One region of the Paenibacillus sp. FSL F4-0100 genome, then DNA from elsewhere that is predicted to be linked to it. Evidence: predicted binding sites of a transcription regulator. Region 1 holds the regulator's gene; the other holds the start of a gene.
What was found. Region 1 encodes Rex, which represses fermentation and respiration genes when NADH is low (regulators of the CRP and FNR family bind a similar motif). Its sites were predicted from a motif close to TTGTGAAATATTTCACAA; they were not measured.
Positions count from the first base shown of each region.

Region 1 (8,021 bases):
GAAGCCGGCACGGGAACAGGCAAATCCCTCGGGTATTTGCTGCCGTCGATTTATCAAAGCGTGAAGCAGGAACAGAAGGTTATGGTGAGCACGCATACAATCAACCTTCAAGAACAGCTGCGTGACCGGGATATTCCCCTGCTCACCCAGGTTGTTCCTTTTCCTTTTAAAGCGGCTATTTTCAAGGGAAGAGGCCATTATTTGTGTTTGAGAAAATTTGAACATAAAATAAATAGAAGAGATTTTCATTCCCCGAAGGAAGATGTGATCACCGCGGCGCAGATGCTGGTCTGGCTGACCCAGACGGAGAACGGGGATGATGAAGAACTGAACTTTGGCGGTCGCGGAGGGGATTTCTGGGAGACGATCTCCAGTGATTCGGATTCCTGCCTTGGCCGTGCCTGCCCATGGTTCCGCAAATGCTACTATCACAGGGCCAAACATGAAGCGGGCATCGCGGATGTTGTCATTACGAACCATTCGAAGCTGTTCACTGACGTAAAAGCGAATCATCAGCTGCTTCCGAGTTATGAGCGTCTCGTCATTGATGAAGCGCATCATCTGGAGGACGTCGCTGGCAAGCACCTTGGCTTGCAGATGAAATATTTTTCGGTGGTCCATACGTTGACTCGTATGTACAAAGACAGCCGCAGCGGTCAGCTTCCGGCTCTTCGCCAGCTGCTGCAAGCATCATCGCATGAGAAGGCTGTCGAGTGGTCCTCCATCATAGACCGGATTTATCCGGATCTGATCACCGCAAAAGAGAATTGGGACCGGCTCAGCGATCAATTGTTCGGACTGCTTCCGGAACGCGGAGACGCGACTCCGGGGGATGCCGGTCAATTCTCGCTTCGCTTATCGCCTCTGAAGAAGCCGAAGGATTGGGATTCGCTGGCCGAGTTGGAGCATCAAATTCATGTGACGCTGGGCGATGTCGTTCGCAAGGGTGACAAGCTGATCGCCGAGATGAAGGAAGATCTGGACGACTACAGCGCGGACAGTTTGTTAACAGACCTATCGGGTCTGTTTAAGGACCTGGCCGCACACCGCGAGGACCTGAGGTCCTTCATGGCTCTGAATGATGAAGGCACGGTATACTGGATGGAGGCTAACGGGAATTTTCGCGGCAAATCGCTGCAGCTTTATGCAGTGCCTGTCGATGTTAGCACCCACTTGAAGGAATTGTTTTTTGACAAGAAACAAAGCGTGATCCTGACATCGGCGACCTTGTCGGTGGATAAATCGTTTCAGTTCATGATCGAGAACTTGGGTCTTCAGGAAGCGGCAGATAGCGGCAACCTGAACACGGTTCTGCTGCCGTCCCCGTTTAATTACAGGGAGCAGGCCCTCCTTGTCGTGCCGCGCGATTTTCCGAGCGTGAAGGGCTCGGTCGGGGATGCACTCTTTGTGAATACACTTGTGCAATCATTGGCCGATACGGCAATCGCTACGCATGGCCGCATGCTTGTGCTGTTCACTTCGTACCGCATGCTGCGTCAGGTTCACGAGCCGTTGAAGGAGGCGCTGGCATCCAGCGATATTACGGTACTGGGACAAGGGATGGACGGAACCAGCCGTACCAAGTTAATCCGGAGATTCCAGGATAGCAGCGCTTCGGTCCTGCTGGGTACGAGCTCCTTCTGGGAAGGGGTAGACATACCTGGTGAGGCGCTCACTTGCCTCGCGATCGTCCGGCTGCCGTTCCAGCCGCCGAATCATCCCTTGGTCGAAGCCAAGAGCGAATTGCTGCAGCAGCAGAAGAAGAACCCGTTCATGAAACTTTCGGTTCCGCAAGCGGTCATTCGCTTCAAACAGGGATTTGGCCGACTGGTGCGGACCGCGCAAGATAAGGGGATTGTCATTGTCTACGATACCCGGGTCATTGAATCCTATTACGGGAAATATTTCTTATATTCTTTGCCGGGGCCGAAGATGGAGCACATGCCGACAGAGGGGATCGTTCCCCGAATTTCGGAATGGCTGCAGGAAGAGGCAGGCATAGAGAACCAAGCTGAATAAAAGTGAAACAATGAACGAAATGATCTGTCACAAAAAAATGTAGTTATTAACCTATTATTAGGGGGAGCATGAATGAAATCGGAAAAAATTTCGGAAGCCGTGGTCCGCAGATTGCCTGTATACTTGCGCTATTTGAATGAGCTTCAGAAAAGGGAGGTCTCCACGGTTTCCTCCCAGGAACTGGGACAAAAACTGGACCTCAATCCTGCTCAAATTCGTAAGGACCTAGCGTATTTCGGTGATTTTGGACGGAAAGGGATCGGATATGACGTATCTTATCTGATCGAGAAAATTCGCCAGATTCTAAAGCTGGACCAGAAGATCAATGTCGCATTGATTGGGGCCGGTAATCTTGGACATGCATTATCGAATTACAATGCATTTCTAAAGGACAATATGAAGATTGTGGCGGTTTTCGATTCGTATTCTCCCAAAGTTGGTATGAAAATTAACAATTTGGTCGTACAGCCGATGGAGGAACTGGAGAAGACGGTTCATGAGTACGGCATTCGTATCGGGATAATCACCGTTCCGGATTTTGAAGCGCAGAATGTAGCCAATCAGCTTATCGCCGCAGGCATCGAGGCTATCCTGAATTTTGCGCCAACCATCCTGAAAGCCCCATCCCATATCCGGATTCATACGGCTGATTTCACTACGGATTTGCAGAGTTTGGCCTATTATTTGGATAACGGCAAGGAGGATGCAGCACATGACGACAACGAAGTGGATGGTTAAGAACGGAACGTTTGCGGTACTAGAGGAAGGGAGATCCGTGCTACGCGGATATATGGTTGTGGAGAATGACCGGATAACCTATCTGGGTGAAGAAGAGCCAACCGTCCAAGAGGGAATAGAAGTTATCGATGGAACTCATCTGTTTTTCCTACCGGGGTTAGTGAACACGCACGGACATGCGGCGATGTCCCTGCTCCGCGGTTATGGCGACGATCTGGCACTGCAGGTATGGCTTCAGGAAAAAATGTGGCCTATGGAAGCCAAATTCACGGCCGACGATGTATACTGGGGAACCGCACTCTCCGTGCTGGAGATGATCAAAGGCGGAACCACGACATTTGTGGATATGTATGATCATATGGATCAGGTTGCCAAGGTTGTGCAGGACTCAGGAATGCGCGGCGTTCTAATGCGCGGCGTCATCGGATTATGTCCGCCTGAGGTGCAGCAGCAGAAGCTGGATGAGGCGGTGGCATTCGCGAAAGACTGGCATGGCAAGGCTGACGGGAGAATTACGACGATGATTTCACCGCATGCACCTTATACGTGCCCCCCGGATTTCATCGAAAAATTCGTTCAGGCATCGCATGATTTGAATCTGCCTTTGCATACGCATATGTCCGAAACGGAAACGGAAGTAGCTCAGAATGTAAAAGACTACGGACTTCGCCCTGTTGCCCATTTGGAGAAGCTTGGCATGTTCTCCCGGCCAACGCTGCTTGCGCATGCCGTCCATCTGACCGATGAAGAAATCGAAATCCTGGCCAAGCATCAAGTTATGGTGTCGCATAATCCAGGAAGCAATTTGAAGCTTGCCAGCGGCATTGCACGCGTGCCTGCACTGCTGAAAGCTGGGGTCACCGTGTCATTGGGTACCGATGGACCTGCGAGCAATAATAATCTGGATATGTTTGAAGAGATGCGACTGGCTGCACTGATCCATAAAGGTGTAAGTGGGGACCCAACAGCCATTCCAGCATCCGAAGCGCTTCGGATGGGAACAGAGTATGGAGCCCGATCGGCGTTCCTTGAGGATATCGGCACACTTGCGGTAGGAATGAAAGCAGATATGATCGCACTGAACACGGATCAAGCGCACTTCCTTCCACGGACCGATTATATTTCACACGCTATCTACTCAGCCAGTGCGAAGGATGTAGAGCATGTATGGGTTGACGGCAAGCAGGTAGTGAAGAATGGCGCGAGTCTTACCCTCGATGAGGAACGTATCCGCCGGGAAGCGCAGCGTGCATTTGAGCGTCTTACAACCCTCTAGGGAATAATCAAGGGGAGCGAGGAAGACGGATTTGAAGAAAAAAACGAAGTGGATTTTGCTGAGTGTGTCCAGCGTGCTGCTGTTGCTGCTTGGTTTACAGCTCTATTATTCATATGTTATGAAAGATACTTGGAATGAAGAAAGAATGGCAATTGTTGCCGCGAAGCAGCATGGCCAATTGGTTACGTCCGGGAAGACCTATAAATCGGTGTGGGGCGAGGATAATAACTATTGGGTGGTAAGCGGGAAGGATCAAGACAATCAAGATCGTATGGTATGGGTGAAATTTACGGATGACAACGTACCTGTTGAAGGTGCTGACGCTGTCCAGTCCGTTTTATTGAAAACGGGAATGTCAGAAGCCCAGATGCGGGATCAGATCTATAACGAATTGCCTGGAGTGGAAATTAAGCGGTTGCTGCCTGGAATGTATGAGGGCGAGTATGCATGGCAGCTGCAGTATGAACACAACGGTCAGCGCGGCTATCGGTTTTATCGTTTTCAAGATGGTAACACTATCGGAAATGACATTATTCTTCCAAATCAATAAAAATACAGAAAGAGAGGCGCCCTTTAAAATCCATAGGGTGCCTCTCTTTTTCTCCAACATGTAAGCGCATTCAGAAAAAATATGGAAAAACTGTTCTAAATATTTTCACAGACATGCATGAAAAAGTATATAAGATGTGATATACTCGTACTTGTACAAAACGAGCATATAAATTACATGCATCGCAATATATCGTTGTTATATGTACTATTGTGTCACAAAATGATAGACAAAATTTCATATAGGAAATGAAGGAGGAACTTCATGAAACTACGCATTGTACCTATCATGCTGACTGTCGTGATCTCAGCATCGGTTCTCTTTGGCGGATGGTTTCTGTATCGGCAGATGGCTTTGCAAAATCCGCTGGCAAATGTTGTGTCGCAATATGACGGCGTGAAGGATTCTCATATAGATATTAAACAGAATACCGTTACTTTGAATCTCGATTTGGCTCCAGATACAAATTTACAAGGTTTGGTTCAGCATATTAAGAAGGAAGGCAAGTCTGTGATTGGCAAGCGGGAATTGAAAATCCAGGTGGAGGACCATTCCTCGGAAGCACTGGATCAATGGTGGGAGAAGGCCATGCTCTCAGTCGCCGAAGCAATGGATAATAAGCAGTATACTGATATTCAATCATCGCTCGAGCAGCTTGCTGCCCAGTCTCCGAATTTGAAAGCAAAAGCAACCATCGATGACACCAATGTCTATGTCAGCTTGTCAGACGGCAAGTCTGGTAAATTTATAATCTTGCCGCGTCAGCCTGGCAGCATGGAGGTGTGGAATCATGCCTAAATTAGCTAAAGAAATCATGTTAGGCTTTATTCCCGTATTACTGGTATTCCTTGTATTTGTCGGTGTGAACATCGTGCCCTTGCTCATCGCTGCAGGACTTGTAGGCGGCTTGTTGTTTATCGCTAAAATGAAAGGCGGTATTGCTGTAGGCGCAGGGAATGAGCGCAAGCGGAAAAAGAGCGGACCTGCCAAGCTGACGTTCGAAGAAATCGGCGGGCAGGATAATGCTAAACAAGAACTGCGAGAAGCATTGGATTTTCTGATTCGTCATGAAGACATTAAGAAATTCGGCATTCGTCCATTGAAAGGCATTCTCCTAACCGGGCCTCCGGGAACAGGGAAGACGTTGATGGCGAAAGCCGCTGCCCATTATACGGATTCGATCTTTGTTGCTGCATCCGGCAGTGAATTTGTTGAGATGTACGTCGGTGTTGGTGCGGGGCGCATCCGGGATTTGTTTAAGGATGCCCGGAATCGTGCGACAAAAGAAAACAAACAAAACGCCATCATCTTCATCGATGAGATCGATGTCATTGGCGGTAAACGCGAAGGCGGCCAGCAGCGCGAGTATGACCAGACGCTGAATCAGCTGCTAACCGAGATGGATGGCATCTATTCACAGGATACTCCTCGCATTCTGGTTATCGCCGCAACAAACCGGAAAGAAATGCTGGATAGCGCACTGCTGCGTCCAGGCCGATTCGACCGTCATATTCAAGTAGATCTTCCGGATAAGAAGGGACGCACTCATATCTTGAATCTGCATGCGGGTAATAAGCCGCTGCATGAAGATGTTGACTTGGAGAAAATCGCCGAGGAAGCTTACGGCTTCTCGGGTGCACAGCTTGAGAGCGTCATGAATGAAGCAGCCATTTATACGATGCGTGAGAATGAACAGTTTATCCATCAGCGTCACTTGTCCATGGCGATTGACAAGGTTATGATGGGTGAGCGTTCTGATCGCGAATCGAATTTGGAAGAGAAGAAGCGCGTTGCCATCCATGAATTGGGACATGCTATCATGGCAGAGCTTGTGCGTCCCGGCAGTGTGAAACAAGTTGCCCTCAGCCCGCGTGGTAAGGCACTTGGTTATGTTCGTCATAACCCGCAGGAGGAACAATATCTGTACACAAAATCCTTCCTGGAAGAGCAAATTATGATCGCGCTTGGCGGTGCGGCCGCCGAAGAGATCTTTTACGGGGGTCGAAGCACAGGTTCAAGCAATGACTTTGAGCAATCGCTGAACATCGTGGAGACGATGATGAAGTCGGGTTTGACGTCGCTGGGCATTGTTAACATGAATATGGTAACAACTGAAGAGTTAATGAAAGAGAATAATGTGATTTTGGAAGAGTTAATGAACCGCACTAAGAATCTCTTAGGACAAAAACGGCCAATATTCGACAATTCTCTTGATATCCTTTTAAAGGAAGAAATCCTCTCTGGGGAACAATTTCGTTGTCAATTTCGTGAAAACGCGCTTTTACCAGCATAAATTGTTATGCTGGTTATTTTTTTTTACTTTTTTGTCGTGCTAAGATATTATTATACTTTGTGCTCTGAAAATGTATTTTTCGACAAATGGGGTACAATAAAGTATAGAGATAAGGAAAGGGTGGAGTAGAAACCATGTACTTCAAAAAAATCGGCGTTGTAGGCGGCGGGACTATGGGGCAGGGCATTGCGGAGATGCTGGCAGCCAAAGGTCTTGACGTACTGCTCGTAGAGAAAACTCCAGAGAAACTGGACTATTCATACCGAATGATCGAGACCAGTCTAGATAAACAATTGGAGAAGTGGGGAATTACCCAGGCAGAGAAGAAACTCATACTGAACCGGATTCAAAAAGTAACTCATTTTGCCGAGCTTAGCACCTGCGATATGGTGATTGAGACCATAATAGAGGACTTGGAAGCGAAGAAAGAGGTATTTTCACAGCTTGATCAAGTATGTCCGAGCCATGTGATATTAGCAAGTAATACATCCACGCTTAGTTTGACCGAGCTCGCCAGCTCTACCAAATATCCTGAGCGTGTTATTGGCATGCACTTCATTCATCCTGTTTCCAAGGTAGACCTTGTTGAAATCATCCGCGGCCTGAAAACTTCGGAACATACGTTTACAGAAACAAAACGCTTTGTTGAAGAAGTTTCGGATAAAAAAGGCATCATGGTGTATGAGTCTCCAGGTTTCGTTACAACCCGCATGATTACCCTCATGATCAACGAAGCGATGCATCTGCTGCAGGAAGGCGTGGCTTCGGCGGAAGATATCGATGACGCGATGAGAATCGGATATAACTTCCAGCATGGACCGCTTGAGATGGCCGACCGTTTCGGCTTGGATTCCATCCTCGCTGCGCTGGAACGCATGTTCCGCGAGTACGGCGAACTGAAATACCGTCCATCGATTGTCTTGAAGAAACTGGTCCGCGCAGGGCAACTGGGCGTCAAAACCGGAGAAGGCTTTTTCAAGTACGATAAGGATGGTGACCGGGTATGAATATTCTCGTAATTAATGCAGGTAGTTCTTCACTGAAGTATCAACTGTACAACATGACGGATGAATCCGTATTGGCAAAAGGCTTGGTTGAGCGGATCGGTATGGATTCCTCGATTCTGACGCATAAGCCGACGGGAA
Region 1 is NZ_CP150303.1:2,692,401-2,700,421, forward strand. Features, by position in the region: gene dinG (ATP-dependent DNA helicase DinG) at 1-2,019, shown strand, start outside; gene MHH48_RS12025 (redox-sensing transcriptional repressor Rex) at 2,092-2,757, shown strand; gene MHH48_RS12030 (amidohydrolase) at 2,732-4,033, shown strand; gene MHH48_RS12035 (DUF5590 domain-containing protein) at 4,065-4,583, shown strand; gene MHH48_RS12040 (hypothetical protein) at 4,848-5,381, shown strand; gene MHH48_RS12045 (AAA family ATPase) at 5,374-6,876, shown strand; gene MHH48_RS12050 (3-hydroxyacyl-CoA dehydrogenase NAD-binding domain-containing protein) at 7,011-7,883, shown strand; gene MHH48_RS12055 (acetate kinase) at 7,880-8,021, shown strand, end outside.

Region 2 (8,021 bases), 3.3 Mb from region 1:
AAAGCCATCGTTAACAGCACGCCGCACAGCATGGCAGCTATGACCAGAAAGACAGCCGTTCGTTTTTTCAGCAAGTACTTCACCGCCTTTGTACGTTTCAACTGCTACACATGGGGAATCCCGTCCACCTAGTATATGATTGGCTTGCCGGGAATATTTATACAGCGGTCTGAAGGTTATATGGTATAAGTCCTAAAAGTTTGTTACAGATAAGGCGAAGGATTGACCGGCGATCCATTGATCCGAACCTCAAAATGAAGATGCGGTCCTGTGCTCTGACCTGTGGAACCCACTTCGGCAATCTTCTGCCCTCTGGACACCTTGTCGCCTTCGCTGACTTTAATGCCGCCATTGCGGATATGTCCATACAAGGTCCATACGCCGCCCCCATGATCAACAATAACACAGTTTCCGTAACCGCTCCACCACTCGGCCAATATGACCGTGCCGCTCTCAGCTGCCCGGATCTCAGTCCCCTGTGGTACCGCGAAATCCTGGCCTGTATGCATCTTGCCAGCCTGGCCCGTTACCGGATGAACTCGAGGCCCATAACCCGATGAAAGTCTGGCACCGGAAACTGGGATCGCGAATGGTCCGCCGTTACCTGTGTATCCGCCGCCACCTTTACTTCCACCGAGGGTGGTCGCCTTGGCTCTTTTCGCCGCAGCCGCTTTGGCAGCCGCTGCTTTACGGGCAGCTTCCTCAGCCGCAAGCTTATTCTTTTCCTTCTGCAGATCCGAACGTTTGCTTGCCAGGGCAACCAACATTTTATCCTGCTCTTCGGTCAAGATTTCCGCATCCTCGATATCCTGATCATACTGGGCCAGTAGTACGCGCTTCTCCTGTTCCTTCTCGTTCAGGATACTCTTGCGGTCCTCCATTTGGCCATACAGCTCCTTGGCGGTTGCATACTGTCCTTCAAGCTCCTTCTTCTTGTCGATGACCAGCAGCTTGTCCTGCTTATGCTCCACCAGCAAATCCTGGTCCTGGTTAACGATCGTCTTCAAAGAATCCGCACGCTCAATAAAATCGCTGAAGCTGGTCGAGGAGAGCAGCACATCCAGATAAGATACTTGCCCATCCATATAGATGAGGCGAATCCGGGATTCCAACAGCTTCTCACGGGAGGCGATACGCTCCTCCGCCGCTTCAAGTTCTTTGGTCGTTTTTCTCAGCAGATCCTCTGTCTCCTCGATCTTCATGGAGATTTTGGTCAATTCATTGCTGACGATGCTGATCTGCTCCATCACATATTTCAAATTCTTCGTTGTTTTTTTCTTGTAATGCTGAGCTTCTTGTTTATTTTCCGCTGCTTTGTTCTTCTGTGCCCGTGCTTTCTTGACCTGCTCCTGAAGCACGCTCAGCTCTCGATCTACATCGGCTGAAGTCTTCTTCTCGGCTTGTCCGACGGTCGGTTGGATCATAACAGTGGCCAGTAATAAGGCTGCTACTCCTGCGGCGATTTTCTTCAAGTTTCGCTCCCCATCCTTTACCTTGTTTTATACTTTCAAAAATTTACGTATCGACATGGTGCTGCCCCAGATGCCAATGACCATGCCCAGCCCAACGATAATGATGCCGAGCTGCAGCCACAAATCTCCCAGCGGGATTAAGCTCTTTGCCAGCGTCAGATCGGTTTGCGACGCAGCGTACAGACGATTGTAGCCTACAAACAACAGCGTGACCGTCACAATGGAGCCCATCAGGCCGATCATGGCACCTTCCACGAAAAACGGCCAGCGAATGAAGTTGTTGGTCGCGCCGACAAGCTTCATAATGCCGATCTCGCGGCGACGGGCCAAAATAGTAACCCGAATGGTGTTCGAGATCAGGAACATAGACATCAAACCGAGTCCCGCTACGAAAATAAAGCCGATATTCCGCACCGTCTTCGTAATCTTGAACAGAGTTTCGACCGTGCCTTCCCCATACTTGACTCGCAGGATCGGCTCCTCCGTATACTTCTGGTTCAGAGCGGTAATCTTGTCGGCAACAAAACCGACCGTGGTCGGTTCAATAACGGAAACCTCGAATGCATCAGGAAGCGGATTCTGGTCCGCCTCGCTGAAGCCTTCCACCCATTCGGAGCCCAGGCTTTCCTCAAGCTCCTTCATGCCCTCTTCCTTGGACACGAACTTGATGCCGCCGACCTCCGGCATTGCCTCGATTTCACTCTTGATGGTTTCGCGCAGCTTCTTATCCACATTGAGATTTAAGTACGTATTGATTTGCACATTGCTATCTGCTTTATCGGCTAAAGCGTTAACATTCATGACTAATAGCATGAAAACGCCCAGTATAAACAAAGACACTACGATGGAAGTAACCGATGCGACCGACATCCATCCATTCCGGAAAACGCTCTTCGCCCCTTCCCGCAAGTGCCGCAAGAAGGTTCTAAAATTCATACCCGTAATCTCCTCTCTGCTGGTCACGGACGATCTGTCCATGCTCAATCGCAAGAACGCGTTTACGCATGGTGTTCACGATATCCCTGTTGTGGGTAGCCATTACGATGGTGGTTCCCCTGAAATTGATTTCATCCAGCAGCTGCATGATGCCCCACGAGGTTTCCGGATCCAGGTTACCTGTAGGCTCGTCCGCAATAATGACGGAGGGGTTATTCACAATCGCTCTGGCGATTGCGATCCGCTGCTGCTCACCCCCGGAGAGTTGGGAAGGTTCGCGGTTCGCCTTGGCTCTCAGGCCCACAAGCTCCAGCACCTCCATGACCCGTCTCTTGATGAGACGCTGCGGCGCTTCAATAACCTCCATGGCAAAAGCTACATTTTCGTAAGCAGTCAGCTTGGGCAGCAGACGATAGTCCTGAAAAATAACCCCGATATTTCGGCGAACATAGGGAATTTTGCGCTGCTTCAGCTTCCCGATATTAAATCCATTAACAGAAATTTGCCCCTTCGTAGGCACTTCTTCTCTATAGATAAGTTTCATAAACGTCGATTTGCCAGCACCTGACGGTCCGACAACATAGACAAATTCATTTCGATTGATTTTGACGGAAACTCCTTGAAGCGCATGAGCGCCGTTCGGATAAGTCTTCCATACGTCCTGCATTTCGATCACTTCATCACTTCCCAATCCTTAATTAGCCATTATACTTTTCGACAGTTTCCATCGAATTCCTTTAAAATCCATGAAAAATCCTCACGACATCGTCTATTGTAACAAAATTGTTACCTTTTGAGTACCCGAAAGTTTAAGCCCACCGTGACATATACATGAAAAAGTGCATGAACTGCAGCCAATACGAAGTTAAGAAGGTGGTTCGAATGAAAAAAATTCATCTTGGTCTCATCATTGTCATCAGTTTCGGTCTTCTCCTCTCCGTCGGCTTCGGTCTATTGACGATGTACGTGAACCAGAAGGAACTCCCGAAGGGGGTCGTTCTCTCCGGTTGGCAGGTAGGCGGTACACCCGCAGACGAGGTGCTGTCAGAGCTGGATCAACGACTGCAGGCGATGACAGCATTGAAGGTGGAGCTGCAATCGGACACTCTGAAAGGGCACACGGAAAGCTTCACTCTCCGGGAAGCCGGAGTTCAATTCAGCGCTGCCGATTTTCGGGAAGCTATCGCCAGGTTGTCCGAAGGATCATTATGGGATCAGGTTTTTTACCGGCGTAACTTTCAGCTGGAGTGGCATATATCCACGGACTGGGATCGCAATGTGTTAAAAGAGCGGTTGAGCGAAGACTGGCAAAAGGAACGCTTTGGCGAACCCGTCAATGCGGTACGGAGCATATCCGAAGATGACGTTGTCCGGTACACCCCGGAGAAAACGGCATACCGCATCGATTGGCCGGCATTCTATGAAGGGTTCGTCGCTGCGCTTCCGAATGAGTCTCACTTCACCGAGCCGAAATTGAATGAGATCATTACGGTCCAACTGCCTGTCATCCGTCAAAAGCCCCCCGTTACCGTAAAATCGCTGCAGGATGAGGGGATTGAGCGCAAAATCGTCGAATTCTCTACCAGTCTCGGATCCAGCGGGCCTGGACGCGTTCATAACGTGACTGCCGCTGCCAAAGCCGTAGACGGCATGATTCTGAAGCCCGGCGATGAATTCAATTATGCTCATATTATTGATGCCGCGAAGAAGGAGTACGGCTTTGAAGAAGCCCCCGTTATCGTGAACGGCAAGCTGGTTCCCGGGATCGGCGGCGGGATCTGCCAGGTATCCAGCACAGTCTATCATGCCGCTTTGCTCGTCGGGCTGGAAATCACCGAACGGCGCAATCATTCCCTTCCGGTCAGCTACCTGCCCAAGGGGCAGGATGCCACCTTTGCTGAAGGAGTGATCAATTTTCGCTTTCGGAACAATACAGGCAAGCATCTGCTTATTTTATCGGAGGTATCGCACGATAATTTAACACTAAAGATGTTCGGCACCTTCCCGGAAAATACGGAATATGAGCTTGTGTCCACCACCGTTGAAACCTTGCCGTCACCAGAGAAAATCATTCACAATAACTCGCTTCCTCCAGGACTCAAGCAGGTGGTTCAGAACGGGAAGCCAGGCTATGTGGTTGAAACCTACCGAGCCAAGAAAGTAAACGGCAAAGTTGTGGAGAACGTCAAAATATCCAAGGATACCTACCGCCCCCAGAACAGCATCGTTGCCATTAATCCGACGAACGATGTCCAACTGCCTGAAGCGAATGATACCCCGAAAGAGGAAGTGGTTGAGGACGGTATCAGTGCCCCGTAAACCTGAAGACAACATGGAACAGCCCGGATTCGCGATAGAACCGCGAATCCGGGCTGTTTGCCTTGCCGTTATTTCAATGTAATGTATCGACTTTATAGCAGCTCTCGTATTCACCAGACGGATATCCTCGCCTTCAATCAGCTCGGCATTCAGATGTCCCATCCGGAAGGGCATCGTTGTTACCCTTAAAACCGCCGAGATGCTCTGACCTCGGTTTCCGGATGCTGTGACAGTTCATCTCTGTACTCCACTTGTCGAATCTCGCACCCTTTGCCTAAGATCACCCGGTTACCGCGGACGATATCGGCTTCAACATACTCGAGATCAAGGACATCGCCTTCAATAATACGAGCCTCCAGCCGTGTTCCCCGTAAGGGCAAGGACAGCATTTCCCAGAGCCGCTTCCCTTTTTTGCGGACCGTTATCCGGTCTCCAACGATTTCCTGTGCAAGGCAGCGGCCCAATACTCGGATATCCGCTGTTCCAACATGCAGGCGGCCATCGATCTTAAATCCCCCTTGCAACGTGGCGGATTCACTCCGCACGTCACCACGGCTTCTCAGGTTTCCGGTGACCTCAAGCTTTTTCGATTCGGAATCTCCGTGAATGCTGCAATGCCCCCCGATAAAGATGGAGCGGCTGCGCAATCCATCCTTCAAACTCAGGCTGCCGGCTACATGCAGCTCCTCAGACTCCACAGCCCCCTTAATGGTTCCCGAACCGTTCACGCGAATCGTACGGGCAGCGACGGCGCCACTAACACTCATCGTTCCATTGCCTATTAATTCTCGGCAATCCAGATCTCCATTCACCTGCCCGGCACCGTCAATGCGCACCTTATCGTATTGGCCGCCGCTTGAACTTCCGGTTCCCGTAATCTTCAGATCGGACAGCTTGTCGTCATGTGGTATCATGAGTATCCTCCTCCAGATTTACAAAGTAATCACTATCTATATCTTAACTTCTTCATCACAACAGTTATTTCTACAATAAATGTCCGTCCTCCACCAGGTGGAGTCATAATCTCCCTCTAAGATACCACAACCCCGCTATTCATAGAACAGCCCGATGGCTGAACTTCACCTCGGTCCCAAGACCGAGGCGTTCTCAGGCACTTTATCTCGTCTTTTCCTGCAAATGATGGTTCGGATTTGCTTGGAGCAAGGGAGATTGATTGTGATATGATTCAAATAGGCTCGTTCATTGATCTCTCATTTATTAAAGTGAAAGGGGATACATCATCATGGCTCTTATGCAATGTCGCTTTTACTCGGAGGTACTGGGTCTCAGTACGTCCATGACCGTCATTCTCCCTCAGCAAACCTCTTCGCAGATCGGTATGACCAATCATGCCAAAAGCGGTCTGCATCCGACGCTCTTCCTGCTGCACGGCCTGTCCGACGACGATTCCATCTGGCTGCGCAGAACCTCCATTGAACGCTATGTGGCCGAGATGGGCATTGCCGTCGTGATGCCGCAAGTTCACCGCAGCTTCTATACCGACATGGAATACGGAGGCAGATACTGGACCTTCATCAGTCAGGAGCTGCCGGCCATTGCCCGTTCCTTCTTCCCGTTATCACACGCGAGGGAAGATAACTTCGTCGCCGGCTTGTCCATGGGCGGATACGGGGCATTCAAGCTGGCCCTTCGTTGCCCCGAAGCCTTTGCCGCGGCTGCCAGTTTGTCGGGCGCGCTCGATATGGCGGGTCATATTCGGAGGAATGAGGCCTTGTTTGAACATCAATTAGTCTACGGAGATCAAGATATTACCGGTACCGACAATGACTTGCTGTGGCTGCTTCAGGAAGTCGAACGATCCGAAGGGCCTAAGCCGCTGCTGTATCAATGCTGCGGAACCGAAGACTTCCTCTATGAAGACAATCAAGCGTTCCGCAAAACCTGCGAAGAAACCTCCCTCGAACTCACCTATCAGGAAGGTCCAGGCGATCATGATTGGGGATATTGGGATACCCACATTCAGGATGTGCTGAAGTGGCTCCCGTTGAAGGCCTGATGAACCTATAGACACATCTGGACGGGCCGGCGGTTCGTTCAACGGTATCTTCTGATATCTTAAAAAAGGTGGATCGGCAAATGTCATGTTTGCCGATCCACCTCTATTTTTTTCACGCCAAGTATTCTATGCCGTTACTCTACATTCCCTTGACGGAGACCCAGCCATTCCTCCGTGACCTGAAGGGTCTGCACGCTGCGATCAATGGCCGCCTTCACTTGCTCGGTTGCCGTGCCGCCGTATACGTTACGCGCATTGACCACCGTCTCCGGTTGAAGGACGCCATAAATGGAGTCGTCGAACAGCTCCGAGAACTGCTTGAATTCGTCCAGCGTCAGGTCCAGCAAATACTTGTTGTTCTGGATACAGTACAATACAGTCTTGCCGATCACTTCGTGCGCCTGACGGAAAGGAAGTCCTTTGCCCACCAGGAAGTCCGCGATGTCGGTTGCGTTCGAGAAGTCGGTATTCACCGCTTCGCGCATGCGGCCTTTGTTGACCTTCATCGTGGCGATCATCGGCGCGAACAGCTGCAATGCGCCTTCCAGCGTAGCCACCGTATCGAACATGCCCTCTTTATCTTCCTGCATATCCTTGTTATAAGCAAGCGGCAGGGACTTCAGCACGGTGAGAAGACCGATTAGATTGCCGTATACCCGTCCGGTTTTGCCGCGAACAAGCTCAGGCACATCCGGATTCTTCTTCTGCGGCATAATGCTGCTGCCCGTGCAGAACGCATCATCCAGCTCGATGAAGTTGAACTCCGTGCTGCTCCAAAGCACCAGCTCCTCGCTTAAGCGGGACAAGTGCATCATGATGATGGAAGCATCCGAGAGGAATTCCAGGATGAAGTCGCGGTCGCTGACCGCATCCAGACTGTTCTCGTAAACACCATCAAACCCAAGCTGCTCTGCCACGAAATGGCGGTCGATCGGGAACGTTGTACCCGCAAGCGCGCCTGCCCCGAGCGGCAACACGTTAATACGCTTATAGCTGTCGATCAGACGGTCGATATCCCGCTGAAACATGGACACGTAAGCCATCAGATGATGTGCGAACAGAATCGGCTGTGCACGCTGCAGATGCGTATACCCTGGAATAATCGTATCCAGGTTATCCTTGGCTTGTCCGATCAATGCGGTTTGCAGCTCATGCAGCATGCCAGTCAGCGCCACCACGCGGTTACGTAAATACAGATGCATGTCCGTAGCCACTTGATCGTTACGGCTGCGGCCTGTGTGGAGCTTGCCGCCGACAGGTCCGATTTCCTCAATCAG
Region 2 is NZ_CP150303.1:7,059,890-7,067,910, forward strand. Features, by position in the region: gene MHH48_RS32140 (S41 family peptidase) at 1-74, opposite strand, end outside; gene MHH48_RS32145 (M23 family metallopeptidase) at 204-1,472, opposite strand; gene ftsX (permease-like cell division protein FtsX) at 1,500-2,408, opposite strand; gene ftsE (cell division ATP-binding protein FtsE) at 2,398-3,084, opposite strand; gene MHH48_RS32160 (VanW family protein) at 3,291-4,727, shown strand; gene MHH48_RS32165 (polymer-forming cytoskeletal protein) at 4,913-5,641, opposite strand; gene MHH48_RS32170 (alpha/beta hydrolase family protein) at 5,971-6,744, shown strand; gene argH (argininosuccinate lyase) at 6,879-8,021, opposite strand, start outside.
Region 2: the regulator Rex is predicted to act here: its motif matches at 5,902-5,919, upstream of MHH48_RS32165 (polymer-forming cytoskeletal protein).